2 regions of the Mesorhizobium salmacidum genome follow, and region 2 is predicted to be linked to the other one. Evidence: predicted binding sites of a transcription regulator. Region 2 holds the regulator's gene; the other holds the start of a gene.
The links. The regulator HrcA, encoded in region 2, represses chaperone genes, less so after heat shock. The targets are predictions, from matches to a motif close to GTTAGCACTCNCNNNNNGNGAGTGCTAAC.
Positions count from the first base shown of each region.

Region 1: O7A60_RS27130 (co-chaperone GroES) is a predicted target of HrcA. The motif match lies at 1,767-1,795, and genes of this name have one in related genera.

Region 1 is NZ_JAPYKS010000027.1:48,323-56,250, reverse strand. Features, by position in the region: gene groL (chaperonin GroEL) at 1-1,341, opposite strand, end outside; gene O7A60_RS27130 (co-chaperone GroES) at 1,400-1,714, opposite strand; gene O7A60_RS27125 (hypothetical protein) at 1,961-2,215, shown strand; gene O7A60_RS27120 (DUF1488 family protein) at 2,212-2,478, shown strand; gene O7A60_RS27115 (DUF6500 family protein) at 2,479-2,697, opposite strand; gene O7A60_RS27110 (hypothetical protein) at 2,771-2,962, opposite strand; gene O7A60_RS27105 (hypothetical protein) at 2,967-3,173, opposite strand; gene O7A60_RS27100 (LacI family DNA-binding transcriptional regulator) at 3,535-4,578, shown strand; gene O7A60_RS27095 (ABC transporter substrate-binding protein) at 4,654-5,901, shown strand; gene O7A60_RS27090 (carbohydrate ABC transporter permease) at 6,278-7,204, shown strand; gene O7A60_RS27085 (carbohydrate ABC transporter permease) at 7,204-7,928, shown strand, end outside.
Region 2 is NZ_JAPYKS010000023.1:55,052-62,979, forward strand. Features, by position in the region: gene O7A60_RS25765 (PQQ-dependent sugar dehydrogenase) at 1-373, opposite strand, end outside; gene O7A60_RS25770 (hypothetical protein) at 457-654, opposite strand; gene hrcA (heat-inducible transcriptional repressor HrcA) at 795-1,877, opposite strand; gene rph (ribonuclease PH) at 2,146-2,862, shown strand; gene O7A60_RS25785 (VOC family protein) at 3,045-3,455, shown strand; gene rdgB (RdgB/HAM1 family non-canonical purine NTP pyrophosphatase) at 3,455-4,132, shown strand; gene hemW (radical SAM family heme chaperone HemW) at 4,129-5,307, shown strand; gene O7A60_RS25800 (low molecular weight protein tyrosine phosphatase family protein) at 5,311-5,634, shown strand; gene O7A60_RS25805 (hypothetical protein) at 5,693-5,881, opposite strand; gene O7A60_RS25810 (hypothetical protein) at 5,889-6,074, opposite strand; gene rsmI (16S rRNA (cytidine(1402)-2'-O)-methyltransferase) at 6,243-7,139, shown strand; gene O7A60_RS25820 (YraN family protein) at 7,245-7,622, shown strand; gene O7A60_RS25825 (undecaprenyl-diphosphate phosphatase) at 7,682-7,928, opposite strand, start outside.

The DNA of each region.
Region 1 (7,928 bases), on a different contig from region 2:
AAGCGCGCGAAGCACGATGGAGATGCCGGCGGTGACATCGGCATTGGCGCCGTTCAGGCCTGACAGCGCCGACCGGGCACGAAGCAGGGCGACGCCGCCGCCTGGCACGATGCCTTCTTCCACGGCCGCACGCGTGGCGTTCAGCGCGTCGTCGACGCGGTCCTTCTTTTCCTTCACTTCCGATTCCGTGGCGCCGCCGACGCGGATGACGGCAACGCCCCCCGACAGCTTGGCCAGCCGCTCCTGCAGCTTTTCCTTGTCGTAGTCCGACGTCGTCTCCTCGATCTGGCCCTTGATCTGGGCGACGCGCGCCTGGATCGTCGCCTTGGTGCCGGCGCCGTCGATGATCGTGGTGGTGTCCTTGTCGATCAGCACGCGCTTGGCGCGGCCAAGCATCTCGACGGTGACGTTTTCAAGCTTGATGCCGAGATCCTCGGAAATCATCTGGCCCGATGTGAGCACCGCGATGTCTTCCAGCATCGCCTTGCGACGATCGCCGAAGCCCGGCGCCTTGACGGCCGCGACCTTGAGGCCGCCGCGCAGCTTGTTCACGACCAGGGTGGCGAGGGCCTCGCCTTCGACGTCCTCGGAAATGATCAGCAGCGGCCTGCCGCCCTGCACCACCGCTTCGAGGATGGGCAGCATCGCCTGCAGATTGCCGAGTTTCTTCTCGTGAATGAGGATGTAGGGATCCTCAAGCTCAGCGCGCATCTTGTCGGCATTGGTGACGAAGTAGGGGCTGAGATAGCCGCGGTCGAACTGCATGCCTTCGACGACGTCGAGTTCGGTGTCGGCGGTCTTGGCTTCCTCGACGGTGATGACGCCGTCATTGCCGACCTTGGTCATCGCCTTGGCGATCATTTCGCCGACGCTGGCGTCGCCATTGGCGGCAATGGTGCCGACTTGCGCGATCTCGGCCGACGACTTGACCTTCTTGGCCTTCGCCTTGATTTCCCCGACGACGGCGGCGACGGCCTGGTCGATGCCGCGTTTCAAATCCATCGGGTTCATGCCGGCGGCGACCAGCTTGGCGCCTTCGCGCAGGATCGAAGCGGCCAGCAGCGTGGCTGTCGTGGTGCCGTCACCGGCGAGGTCGTTGGTCTTCGAGGCCACTTCGCGCACCATCTGCGCGCCCATGTTCTCGAACTTGTCGGCAAGCTCGATTTCCTTGGCTACGGTGACGCCATCCTTGGTGATGCGCGGGGCGCCATAAGCCTTGTCGATGATGACGTTGCGGCCCTTGGGACCCAGCGTCACCTTCACCGCATCGGTGAGGATTTCGACGCCGCGCAGCATGCGGTCACGCGCATCGGTGGAGAATTTGATTTCCTTGGCAGACATGATTTTTTCCTTCGAGTGTGAGGGGGCCAGTCGCCGCGCCGAACGCGCGGCGCTCCAGTCAGGCGGCCTTCTTGGCTTCGACAGCCTTTTCGATGACGCCCATAATGTCGGCTTCCTTCATGATCAGCAGGTCTTCGCCGTCGATCTTGACCTCGGTTCCCGACCATTTGCCGAACAGGATCAAGTCGCCGGCCTTGACGTCGAGCGGAACGAGCGCGCCCTTTTCGTCGCGTGCCCCCGGACCGACGGCAATGACTTCGCCTTCCTGCGGCTTTTCCTTGGCATTGTCGGGAATGATGATGCCGCCCTTGGATTTTGTATCGCCTTCGGCGCGCCGGATGACGACGCGGTCGTGGAGTGGACGGAACTTCATGAGAACTTCTTTCTGGGGCCGGCATAGGCGGCCGCGCCCTCTGTATAGGCGGTTTGGCACTCGATAGATAGGAGTGCCAAAATTTATCATGGGACGGAATTAAATATCGGAAGTATTATTTTCGCACGCGGTTTCCTGATATCCGAAATCAGTCAAATATTTCAAAAAGTTGAATTTTGGCGGCCGAGCGCCTATTTATCGGACAAGTTCGTTTTCACGATTTCATGCGCAAGGGAGATTTCTTCGATGGCCGACGGCAATCAGACGATCATGGAAAAAGCTGAAGCCCGCTTTGTCGACAAGCAGAAGAAGAACGCGGAGCGCAACAAGGCAACCGCCGAATACATGTCCGAGGCGAAAGCCAGGGAGATCAAGACCGCAAGGCTGAGGGAGTTGCGGCTGGCCAAGGAAGAAGCCGACCGCGTGGCGGAAGCGCTGAACCCGACGCCGAAGAAGAAGCGAGTGGTGAAGAAGGCCGCCGCAACGGGGGTCAAGACATGAGCCTGACCTTTCCCAATAGCAGCCGCAGCTATGACGTGGCTGGCCAACGCATTCGTTTCGTCGGCCATGACGGCATGTTCCAGATTTCCTTCTCGGTGGCCGCCGACGCCATGACCAGGATACAGCCGAACACCGCCGCCGACGAGGCCGGCTATCTTGCCGCCTTCGACAGGTCGAGTTCCACTATCCACGACGTCGCCGCCAAGGCCTACGGCCGCACCCACAAGAGCCTGTATGTGCTGACGGCCGCCGATTTCGGCTGATCAGCCGAGGTCCGCGACCATCGTGCGTATCTTCGCAGCCTTTTCAAAATGGTCGAGGCGGTGGGTTCTGATCCACCATTCGGCGACTTCCATCAGCAACTCGGGGTCGTCGTTCTTGTTGGCGAAGAACGCATAGAACGACACGCCGACGCTGGGCCCTTTTTCGGAAATCCTGCGGTCACAGACCTCCAGTATCTTCTGCTTCAGGCTGGCTCTCACGGGAATCCTCTGATTTGCGGTGCGGCGGGATCTTGCCCGCGCCAAGTGCCGCCCTCTGCAAACGTTGGCCAGGTCAGGACTTACGCTCGGCCCTCTCCCGTCGCTTGACGTCGCGGATATTCATCTGATCGACCAGCGCGTTGGCATCCTGCGGGCTCATGCCGACCATCACCCTTTGCCTGACCACCGCGGGCTGGCCGGTAAAGACATCGATGATGGCCCAGCTTTGAGGCAAGTCCATGCGCAGTGCGTAACGGTTGGCCATGCGGCTAGCCTCGCGCGAAGAGAAATGCGGCGCCGAGGATAGCGACTGTCCATACGACGACCGACAGTTGCAGCGCCGTGGCGCCATGCGAGGCCAGGGCCTGCCGCAGTCGCGCCGCAAGACCCGCCGGCCGGACCGGCACCGGAAGGACGGCGACCGGTGCCTTGACGCCAAGTTTTCCAAAGACGGGCAAGAGCGACGGTTCACGCACGAAACTGACCTCGAATGTCGCGAGATGGGCTCCCCGGCAAAGGGATGCCCGGCCCCTCCATAGCACCCTTTCGCGAACTCCTTGCATACCAAATCGGCGCCGCCTGCCGATCGGTCCGGGAGATGTCGGATCCTTTCAGCTGGCGCGCGCGGCCAACGGTGACCCCCGATTGGCGGCACCCGTCGCGAAATTCGATCTCGCCAGCGACCACAACTTTTCCCCTTGATCAGCCCTTCGATCTGGCCTAGCCTTGAGTTGAGAAAAGGTTTTTCCAGATGTTCCCGATCAGGCTCGGCCACTGGCCGGGCCTTGTTCCGATCGGTAAGGGAAAACCTTTTCCCAACTAAGGATTCTTGCCGCGATGGCATTGGACGACCTGCCAGTTCCGGTCTTTCCCAAGCCCGTCACCTTGCGTGACGTGGCCGCGCAGGCCGGCGTCAGCGTCGCCACCGCCTCGAAAGCGCTCAACGACCAGGGGCGCATGACGGCCGAGACCCGCGAGCGCATCCGTGAGACGGCGCGCAGCCTGGGTTTTCGTCCCAACGGCCTGGCGCAGAGCCTGCTCAGACGCCGCTCCTTCACCGTCGGCCTGCTCACCAACGATACCTATGGCCGTTTCTCGCTGCCGCTGATGTCGGGCATATCGGACGCGCTGGTCGATGCCGGCGTTTCGGTGTTCCTGTGCAATGTCGAGGAGGATCAGCGCCTCGGCCAGCTCCATGTCGAGGCCATGCTCGACAAGCGCGTCGACGGCATCATCGCCACCGGCAAACGCATCGACCGCCATTTGCCGGTCGACCTCGCCAATCTGCGCGTCCCGGTGATCTACGCCTTCACCCAGCCCGATCCCGACGCCGTTGCCTTCGTCTCCGACGACGGCGACGGAGCGCGGCTGGCGATCGAGCATTTCTGCCGGCTCGGCCGCAAGCGCATCGCCCATGTCAGCGGGCCGGCGAGCTTTGCCGTGGTGCACGAACGGGCGCAGGCTTACCGCGCCGTGTTGACGGAAAACGGCCTGCCGGTGATCGAGCCGCTGCTCGGCTCCTGGTCGGAAGCCTGGGGGCATGAGGCGGTGGCGCGGCTCTTCGACGGCAGAGGAAAAAAGCCGGACGCCGTCTTCTGTGGCAACGATCAGATCGCGCGCGGCGTCATCGATGCGTTGCGCGAACGAGGCCTCGGCGTGCCTAATGATGTCGGCGTCATCGGCTTCGACAATTGGGAGATCGTGGCGGAGGCGACCCGCCCGCCGCTGACCTCGGTCGACATGAACCTGGCAGCACTCGGCCGCGAGGCCGGGCTGACCCTGCTTTCCCTGGTCGGCGGCAAATCCGCCACGCCAGGTATCAGAAAACTGCCGTGCCGGCTGGTGGTGCGGCAGTCCTGCGGCCGCCTGCCGGATGGTTGAGAAAGACGGCTGACAAACGAAGCGCCGCAATCGGCGGCAAGCCGCGGATCGCGGCCAAATGTGGAGGAGGAGAACATGAGGACTTTGATTGCCAAACTGGGCCTTACGGCCGCCGTTCTGGGCTGCGGCCTGCAATTTGCCGCCGCCGATACCGCCAATATCTGGGTACGCGCCGACGGCTCGAACTTCATGCCAAGGATCGTCGACGCCTTCAACAAGGCGAACAAGGATCAGGTCAAGCTCGACATCATCCCCAATGCCGAGATCATCCCGAAATATGGCGCGGCGGCCGCCGGCGGTACGGCGCCCGACGCGCTGTCGCTCGACCTGATCTACACGCCCTCCTTCGCCGCCGCCGGCCAGCTGGAGGACATCACCGACTGGGCGAAGTCCCTGCCCTATTTTTCCAGCCTGTCGCCGGCGCATGTGAAGACCGGCACTTACAAGGACCATATTTACGGCTTGCCCTTCTCGGCCGACGCCTCGGTGCTGATCTGGAACAAGAAGCTGTTCAAGCAGGCAGGCCTCGACCCCGAGAAAGGTCCCGCCAACTGGGCCGAGATCGAAGCCGACGCCGAGAAGGTCAATGCGCTTGGCGGCAACATCAAGGGCTTCTACTTCTCCGGCAATTGCGGCGGCTGCAACATCTTCACCTTCACGCCGCTGATCTGGGCCTCGGGCGGCGACATCCTGTCGGAGGACGGCTCGAAGGCGACGCTGGACAGCCCGCAGCTGCGTGGCGCCATCGATCTCTACCGCTCCATGGTCAAGAAGGACCTGGTGCCGGCGGGCGCGCAGACCGACACCGGCGCCAATTTCTTTGCCGCCTTCGCCGCCGGCAATATCGGCATCTCGCCATCCGGCGCCTTCGCCATCGGCGCGCTCAACACGCAGTATCCCAATGTCGACTACGGCGTCACCTTCCTGCCGGGCAAGGATGGCAACTGGTCGTCCTTTGCCGGCGGCGACAATTTCGTCGTCACCAAGGGCACCAAGAAACTCGCCGTGGTGAAGGAGTTCCTGGACTTCGCCTATTCGCTCGAAGGCCAGACGATCCTCGCCAAATACGGCAGCCTGCCGGTGCGCGGCGACATCGCCAAGGACGCGCTCAAGGATCTCGATCCGCGCTACCAGATCGCCGCCGAGGCGATGGCCAAGGGCAAGACGCCCTATTCGGTGGTCTTCAACGACCTGATCAACTCCGCCAACGGCCCGTGGACGCAGATGATCAACGAGGTCTTCTTCGGCGACGACGTCGACGGCGCGATCGCTAACGCCCAGGAGACCATGCAGTCGATCATCGACCAGGCGCCGCAGAAGTAAATGCACGCCTGCCGGCCGCCCGCCTGTCTCCCTGGGCGGGTGGCCGGAAATTGTTTTGATTCAAATAGCAGGCTATCGCATTGAGAAACCTCACTTTTATCACGAATTCGGTGCGTGGCAAGGCTCGCTCCCCCTTCTCCCCTTGTGGGGTGAGAAGCGGTCCGCGCAGCGGACGAAAAGCCAACTGCTTGGCTTTTCGAGCTTCGAACGCCCTGAGCCTGCGAAGGGCCGGGGGGTGGCCGATCCACCCTGCCGGGTCCCCGCTGCTTCGCAGCGTCCCGGCGTTCGCTGGCCTTTCATCGTGCCACTGGCACGATGAATTCGCCTTCGGCGAACCGGCCGCTCACCCCACAAGGGGAGAAGGAAAGGGCAACCCATGACCGCCATCACCACAACCACCGCCCCGCCTCGCGCCCGAAAACTCGTCGGTGCCGGGCGCCGGCAATGGATCGGCCTGCTTTATGTCGCGCCGGCGGTGGCGCTGGTCATGCTGTTCTTCGTCATACCGCTTGGCATGACGGCCTGGATGTCGCTGCACAACTGGCCGCTGATGGGCGAGCACTCCTTCATCGGCCTCGGCAATTACTGGGCGATCCTGCGCGACACCAGGTTCTGGAACGCGCTGAGATTCACCGGCTACTACACGCTGGTCGTCACCATCGCGATTTTCGCCGTCGCCTTTCCGCTGGCGATCTTCATCGAGCGGCCGCGCCCGTTCACCAACCTCTACCGCACCATGTTCTTCATGCCGGCGGTGGTCGGCTTTGCCTCGGCGAGCCTGCTCTGGTCATGGCTCCTCAACGTCGATTCCGGCCTGTTCAGCCCCGCCGCCTACGACCTCGGCCTAATCGACAGAAAATTCAACCTGCTCGCCACCTTCCAGCCGGCCTTCTGGTCGATCATCGCCATGGTGGTGTGGAAGGTCGCCGGCTTCACCATGATCATCCTGATGACCGGCCTGCAATCGATCCCGCAGGACCTGCAGGAGGCAGCCGTCATCGACGGCGCCGGACCGTTCGCGCGGTTCCGGGCGATCACCCTGCCGCTGATGCGCCGCACGCTGGCGCTGGCGCTCATCCTCTCGGTGGCCGGTTCCATCCTTGCCTTCGACCAGTTCTACATCATCCTGCGCGGCGGCCCTCGCAACCAGACGCTGACGGCGGTCTACTGGATCTTCAACCAGTCCTTCGTCTCGTTCAAGCTGGGTTACGGCGCCGCGCTTTCCATGGTGCTGCTGGTCATCCTTGTGGCGCTCAGCCTCGTCCAGCTCTGGCTGCTGCGCAAGCCCGAGGGGCTCGACTGATGGCGCAGGCGATGTCAGGCAGAGGCAAGCTCGCCGCGCGCTTGGCCAGGCACTCCACCGGCATCATCGCCTCGGTGCTGTTCGTGGCGCCGATCGTGTGGACGGTGCTGTCGGCCTTCAAGCCGGCGCAGGAGGCCCGCCTGCCGCCGCTGCCGCCCTGGCCGACGTCCGGGTTCTCGCTGGAAAACTACGCCACGTTGAACAGCTTCGGCGACGGGCTGTGGGTCTCGGCGCAGAACAGCATCTATGTCTCGGTGATGACGGTCATATTGTCGGTCATCGTCAGCGTGCTCGCCGGCTACGGTTTTTCGCGCTTTCGGTTTCCCCTGAAGGATCTGTTCTTCGTCCTCATCCTGTCGACGATCATGATTCCGTTCCAGTCGATCCTGACGCCGATCTTCCTGGTGCTGACCAAGCTTGGCCTGCACAATACGCTGACCGGGCTGGTCGGCGTCTATGTGACGCTGCAGCTGCCGTTCTCGATCTTCATGATGCGCAACGCCTTCGACGCGGTGCCGCGCGAGATCGAGGAGGCCGCGCGCATGGACGGCGCCGGCAACGCCACCATGCTCATAAAGGTCATGCTGCCGCTGGTCTGGCCTGGCGTCGTCACCATCGCGCTGTTTGCCTTCCTCGGCGCCTGGAACGAGTTCCTCGCCGCCCTGGTGCTGATGACCGACCAGTCCAAATTCACGCTGCCGGTGATGATGACCGCGCTTCAATC
Region 2 (7,928 bases):
CGCTTCCGTTCGTCAGCCGGTAGACACGGACCTGGTTGGCTTCGCTGTCGGCGACGAACAGGTCGCCGTTCGGCGCGACACGCACGACACGCGGATTGTCGATGCCGGACGCAACGAGTTCCGCCGAAAAGCCGGGCGGCAGTTGTGGCTTGGCGCCTTGCGGCCTCTCCGTGAGGCCGGCGCCGTTCGAGGCGGATTTGGTGACATAGGGTCTCGGCAGGTCTTCCGGCTTGATCAGCCGGCGCACGCCGGGCTTATCGGCGCGCCAGTCGCCGAAGGCTGCCGGGCCTTTGAGCACGGGCCGGTCGGTCTGCTGGGCGAGAGCCGCGGTCGTGAGAAACAGTGCCGACATCGCCAGTCCGGCCAATCGCATCACTTCCTCCGCTCGGTCGTGAAGGAAATTAACGATCGGCTTGTCCGTGGGTTCCGTCACGCACGGTGAGCAAACTTCCGGGATCAGGTCCCGGCAGCGTAGAAATCGTCGTCCAGACGCTTTTCCAGTTCCACGAGATCGGCCGGCAACGGCAGGCCCATAGCGCGCATTTCCCGCAGTTTTTCGCGCAGCTGTTCCTGAATTTCGTGCTGGTCCTCCGGCTGGTTGACCATCTCTTCGAGCAGCAGGCTGATCTGGGCCTTGAATGATTCCAGCGCCATTCTTTTTCTCCTTTGCAGCCGGTCCTTCGGTGTCGCACCAAAGGTATGTCGAGATTCGGGTCAGGCCGAGTCGAAAACGGTGGCACCGGACGCGCAGGTATCAGCCGTTTGCAGGCCGGCATCACCTGAATATCAATGCCTTAGCGCAGCATACGGGAAATCAGCTGCGCCGTATAATCAACCATCGGCACGATGCGGGCATAGTTGAGCCGGGTCGGGCCGATGACGCCGAGCGCGCCGACGACGCGGGCGTCCTTGTCGCGATAGGGCGCCACCACCAGCGACGAGCCCGACAACGAGAACAGCTTGTTTTCCGAACCGATGAAGATGCGGACGCCCGATCCCTCCTCGGCTAAGTCGAGCAGCTGGATCAATCCATCCTGCGTCTCCATGTCCTCGAAGAGATGGCGCAGCAATTCGATGTCGGCCTGGGCGGTGACGTTTTCGAGCAGATTGGCGCGGCCGCGCACGATAAGCCGGGCCGGCAGGCCGCTTTCGGCGCCCGCCCACACCGCCAGTCCCTTCTCGACGAGGTCCTGCGACAGCGTGTCGAGCGCCGCCCTCGTCTCTTCCTTGATGCGCGCGATCTCGGTGCGCGCCTCGGCCAGCGTGCGGCCGCGAATATGTGCGTTGAGGAAATTCGAGGCTTCGTGCAGCTGCGAGACGGTGATGCCGGCGGGCAGCTCGACGACGCGGTTCTCGACATCGCCATTCTGCGACACCAGCACGGCAAGCGCCTTGGTCGGCTCGAGCTGGATGAACTCGATATGCTTCAGCGCCACCTCGTTCTTGGCGGCCAGCACCAGGCCGGCGCCGCGCGACATGCCCGACAGCATCTGGCTGGCCTCGATCAGCATGTGCTCCAGCGTCGCCCCCGAGCCGGAGGCCCGCACCTGCGCCTCGATGGCGCGGCGCTCCTCGTCGGAGAGGTCGCCAAGCTCCATGAAGGCATCGACGAAGAAACGCAGGCCAGCCTGCGTCGGCAGACGGCCGGCCGAAATATGCGGCGCGTAGATCAGCCCGAGATGCTCGAGGTCGCTCATCACGTTGCGGATGGTAGCCGGCGACAGTGAGGACGGCAGGATGCGCGACAGGCTGCGCGAGCCCACGGGCTCGCCGTCCCTCAGATAGGAATCGACGATGCGCCGGAAGATGTCGCGCGAGCGCATGTCGAGCGATTGAAGCGCGGGCGACTGCGACGCGGGATCGACTGGCTTGGTCATTTGGCCAAAAACCTCCGGTTTAAGGATATAGACTTCGTTAGGCCGCGCGCAACCGGTGTCTGTTCCGGATCACCCCGGGCTGTCTGTGTCGGATCACCTCGGGGTCTGTGCCAGATCACCTCGGTGTCTGTGCCAGATCACCTCGGTGTCTGTGCCAGATCACCTCGGTGTCTGTGTCAGATCGCCGGTCCGTTTTCCTTTGCGCGCTGCCCCCCTTGCGTCTAAAAGCCGGCCACGATTTCAAGAAACTGACAAGAAAGCAGGCCGAATGCGCCCCTCCAAACGCCAATTCGACGAAATGCGCGCCATCTCTTTCGAGCGCGGCGTCTCCAAACACGCCGAAGGCTCCTGCCTCGTGAAGTTCGGCGACACGCATGTCCTGTGCACCGCGAGCCTCGAGGAAAAGGTGCCGGGCTGGATGCGCAATTCCGGCAAGGGCTGGGTCACGGCGGAATACGGCATGCTGCCGCGCTCGACCGGCGAGCGCATGCGTCGCGAGGCCTCCGCCGGCAAGCAGGGCGGCCGCACGCTGGAGATTCAGCGCCTGATCGGCCGCTCCTTGCGCGCCGTGGTCGACCTGCAGGCGCTGGGTGAACAGCAGATCACCGTCGACTGCGATGTCATCCAGGCCGACGGCGGCACCCGCACCGCTTCGATCACCGGCGGCTGGGTGGCGCTCTATGATTGCCTGCGCTGGATGGAAGCCCGGCAGATGGCCAGCGTTTCGAAAGTGCTGAAAGACCATGTCGCGGCGATTTCCTGCGGCATCCATGACGGCCAGCCGGTCATCGACCTCGATTATGTCGAGGATTCCTCGGCCGGCACCGACGCCAATTTCGTCATGACCGGCAAGGGTGGCATCGTCGAGATCCAGGGCACCGCCGAGGGCGAACCTTTCTCCGAGGACCAGTTCGCGACGCTTATGGGCCTGGCCAAGAAGGGCATTTCCCGGCTGGTCAGCCTGCAGCAGATGGCGGTGGCGTAGGGTTTAATGCCGAGCTTGAACGCCCCCCTCTGGCCTGCCGGCCATCTCCCCCTCAAGGGGGGAGATCGGATACGGTCTCGGCCTTCGCTGGTTTTCAGCGTTGCTGGGTGTGCGACAACATCGAAATTGCCAATCTCCCCCGTTGAGGGGGAGATGCCCGGCAGGGCAGAGGGGGGCGCCTCGTGATACCCTCCGCCATCCTGGAATCCGCCCTCTACGTCACCGATCTCAATGCCGCTGAACACTTCTACACCGACGTCCTCGGCCTCACCCTGCTCGGCAAGGTCGACGGCCGCCACCTTTTCTTCCGCTGCGGCCCTGGCGTCCTGCTCGTCTTCAACGCCGAGGCGACCAAAATTCCGCCCGCACCGGACGCGAAGCTGAAAGTGCCGCCGCATGGCGCGGTCGGCGAGGGTCATCTGTGCTTTGCCGCCAGCGCCGCTGAAATCGACGGCTGGAGAACACATCTTCAGGCGAAGAAAATCGCCATCGAAAGCGAATTCGAATGGCCGCAAGGTGGCCGTTCGATCTATATACGCGACCCCTCGGGCAATTCGATCGAGTTCGCCGAGCCAAGAATCTGGGGCCTTTGATGCATTCACCAAACCTCCATGCGCTAGATGGCAAGAAGATCGTCGTTGCCAGCCACAACGCCGGTAAGCTGCGCGAATTCGCCGACCTGATGGGTCCATTCGGCTTCGAGGCGAAGTCGGCCAAGGAGTATGGCCTGCCCGAACCGGACGAAACCGGCACCACCTTCGAGGAGAACGCCTACATCAAGGCCTTCGCCGCCGCAAAGGCGACCGGCCTGCCGGCGCTGTCGGACGATTCCGGCCTCTGCGTCGACGCGCTCGACGGCGCGCCCGGCGTCTATACCGCCAACTGGGCCGAGACGCCGGAGGGATCGCGCGATTTCGCCATGGCCATGCAGCGCACCGAAGTCGCGTTGCAGGAAGTCGGCGCCGCCACGCCCGAACAGCGCACGGGCCGCTTCGTCGCCGTCATCTGCCTCGCCTTTCCCGACGGCGAAGCCGAATACTATCGCGGCGAGGCCGAGGGCACGCTGGTCTGGCCGCCGCGCGGCGAGCTCGGCTTCGGCTACGATCCGGTGTTCTTGCCCAATGGCTTCGACAAAACCTTCGGCGAGATGAGTGCCGAGGAAAAGCACGGCTGGAAGCCAGGCCAGGCGACGGCGCTGTCGCACCGCGCCCGCGCCTTCCAGAAATTCGCCCAAGCTCGGCTTGATTCGGTCAGGCTTGGCTCCGCATGATCGGACCCGCAACCACCATGGCGCTCGACCGCGGTCCCGGCTTCGGCGTCTACGTGCATTGGCCATTCTGCGCGGCCAAGTGCCCCTATTGCGACTTCAACAGCCATGTCCGCCACCAGCCGGTCGACCAGGAGCGCTTTGCCGCCGCCTTCGAGGCCGAGTTGGCGACGATGCGCCAGCGCACCGGGCCGCGCGACGTGACCAGCATTTTTCTCGGAGGCGGCACGCCGTCGCTGATGAAGCCGGAAACGGTGGCCAGGGTTCTGGATGCGGTGGCCAGGAACTGGACGGTGCCTGATGGCATCGAGGTGACGCTCGAGGCCAACCCGTCCTCGGTCGAGGCGGAGCGTTTCCGTGGCTACCGGGCGGCGGGGGTCAACCGCGTCTCACTCGGCGTGCAGGCGCTGAATGACAAGGATTTGCGCTTTCTCGGCAGGCTGCACAATGTCGAGGAAGCCTTGCACGCCATCGGGCTCGCGCGCGAAATCTTTCCGCGCCTGTCCTTCGACCTGATCTATGCGCGCCCCGGGCAGACGCCGCAGGATTGGCAGGCGGAACTCGAACAGGCGATCGGCCATGCCGCCGACCATCTGTCGCTTTACCAGCTGACCATCGAGGAAGGCACGCCCTTCCATGCGCTGCACGCGGCGAAGAAATTCGTCATTCCCGACAACGACCACGCCGCCGATCTCTACGCGTTGACGCAGGAAATCACATCGGCGCACGGCCTGCCGGCCTACGAGATTTCCAACCACGCCAGGCCGGGCGCCGAGAGCCGGCACAATCTGACCTACTGGCGCTACGGCGAATATGTCGGCGTCGGTCCAGGCGCGCATGGCCGCTTCATCGAGAACGGCCATCGCGTGGTGACGATTGCCGAGAGAATGCCGGAGACCTGGGCCAATCTGGTCGAGGCCAAGGGCCATGGCATCACCGGCGGCGAACTCCTGACGCGCTCCGAGGAGGCCGACGAGTTTCTTTTGATGGGGCTCAGGCTCGCCGAAGGCATTGACCTCTCCCGCTACGAGGCGTTTTCCGGACGCGGCCTATCGAGCGCGCGGCTGTCGGTGCTGCAGGGTGAGGGGCTGGTGGCGCCGATCGGCAATGCGCGGCTGCGCGCCACGCCGGCCGGCATGATCGTGCTCGACGCCGTGGTGGCGGACCTGGCGCGCTAACCCTTGAAAAACGTCCTCTTCGTCTGCGGCCAGAACCGCTTGCGCAGCCCTACCGCCGAGCAGGTGTTTTCCACGCGGCGCGACATAGAAGTCGCCTCGGCCGGCACCAATCTTGATGCCGACACTCCGCTGACGCACGAACTTGTCGCCTGGGCCGACATCATCTTTGTCATGGAGAAAATCCACCGGACGAAACTGCAGAAGAAATTCAAGGCCAACCTGAAGGCGGCCAAGGTGATCTGCCTCGACATCCCGGACGACTACGAATTCATGGACCCGGAGCTGATAGCGCTTCTGAAGGCGCGCGTTTCACGATATCTGGACTGAGCGCCTGGCCGGCGTTCGCCCCTCCGCCTTCGCGGCCGCCTCGCCGATCTGAGCCAGATCAGGCGTCGTGTTTGTGGCGGTGCTTTCCGCGCTCCTTCTCTGCATGCGTCTCGCCGCTCCGGACCGGCTTGGCGCCGTCTTTGTCGCGGCGGCCACGGTGCTGGTCGCCTATCGGAGATTGCGGTACGCCGTTGCGGGCGGTTTTCGTTTCAAGACGGGTGATGAAGATATCGAAGCGATTGGGCATCGTCCGGTCAGTGCTCCGTCGTGCTGTCGGGTTTGTTGTCGGAAAGCCTGACGTCTGTTGGCAAGGCACTCGCGGCCTGCTTGGTCAGGCTGGTGTCGTTCCGAGGTGGCAGCCGTTTGTCCTGGCGTGCGGCACTCCGGCTGCGGCCGGCATAGTAAGGCTCGAAAGCGTCCTGTATCGTCAGGCTGTCCATCCTGTCCTCCCTTGGGAATCAGGGGCTAAATCTGCCAAACCCGGTTTCGTTCCCTACTGTGGCGAAGGAATGGCGATTGCCTTACACCGGTGCGAGTTTTGCAAGCCGGCGCCAGCCATGCCAAACAAGATTTGGCGGGCCAGATAGGCCTGAACGGAGACGGCATTGGTGACTGGCGAGACAGGCAAGCGCAGCTATGTGGTCGGGCAGGCCGAGATCGCGGCTCGTCCGCTCGATCCGGCGCTCTATCTGGTGGCGACGCCGATCGGCAACCTCGCCGACATCACGCTGCGCGCGCTGGAGACGCTGGCTGCCGCCGACATCGTTGCCTGCGAGGACACGCGTGTGTCGCGCGTGCTGCTCGACCGCTACGGCATTCGCCGCCGCACCACCGCCTATCACGAACACAATGCCGGCGAGGCCGGGCCGAAGCTGATCGCGGCACTCGAAGCCGGCCAGAGCGTGGCGCTGATTTCGGATGCCGGCACGCCGCTGGTCTCCGATCCCGGCTACAGGCTGGTCGGCGAGGCGCTCGACCAGGGCATTCGCGTCGTGCCGATCCCCGGCCCGTCGGCGCCGCTTGCCGCGCTGACGGCGTCGGGCCTGCCGTCCGACGCCTTCCTGTTCGCCGGCTTTTTGCCGGTCAAGGTTGGCCAGCGGCTGTCGCGGCTGGAGGCACTGAAGGCGGTGCCGGCGACGCTGATCTTCTTCGAGTCACCGCGCCGGCTGGCTGAGTCGCTCGGCGCCATGGTCGAGGCGCTGGGCGGCGAACGCAAAGCCGCCATCGGCCGGGAATTGACCAAGACGTTCGAGGAAATGCGCACCGGCACGCTGCAAGTGCTGGCCGACCATTATGCGGCGGCCGATACGCCGAAGGGCGAGATCGTCGTTTGCATCGGCCCCGCCGAGGCCAAGGCCGACGAACCCGAAGACATCGATCGTCTGCTTTTGTCGCTCGCCGCCGAAATGCCGGCCTCCAAGGCGGCGGCGGAAGCCGCTAAAATGACCGGCGGCCAGAAGCAGGCGCTCTATCGGCGGCTGCTCGAGATCAAGGACAGACCATGATCCCGAACCGAAGGTCAGCGAATGCAAAAAGTGGAAGCCGGTTTTCTCGGACAAACGGTTTCGTTTGTCCAGAGATCATGGTCGAGCAAAGTTCCGGAGCCGGCAGTGGCTGAGCGCCCGAGCGCCAGCCGCCAAAAAGCCTACCGGCGCGGCCATCGCGGCGAATGGCTGGCGGCTGCCGCGCTGATGCTGAAGGGCTACCGCATCCTGGCGCGCCGCCACCGCACGCGCTTTGGCGAGATCGACCTGATCGCGCGGCGCGGCGACCTGGTGCTGTTCGTCGAGGTCAAGGCGCGCCGCACGCTGATCGAAGCCATGGACGCGATCGGCCACGAATCGGAGCGCCGCATCGAGGGTGCGGCCGACATCTGGCTGTCGCGCCAGCCGGACTATGGCAGGCTGTCGATGCGCTTCGACATGGTCGCCGTGCTGCCCTGGCGCTGGCCCGTGCATGTCCCGAATGCGTTTTATGGGAGGAGTTGAGGCGGGGCATTCCTTGCTCCGCCCGTAGATGACGAAGGCGCGGAGGTGCGGACCGCTCCTCACCCCCAGATCATCAACGTCACCAGCCCGACAACACCCACCACCAGCCGCCACCAGCCGAACAGCGAGTAGCCGTTGCGCGAGACGTAGTCGAGCAGGAAGCGCACCACGAACAGTGCGGTGACGAAGGCGGCGACGAAGCCGATGGCGATGATCGGCAGGTCCGCAGAAGTCAGCACGTTGCGGTTCTTGAACAGGTCGAAGGCGAAGGCGCCGACCATGGTCGGGATGGCGAGGAAGAAGGAA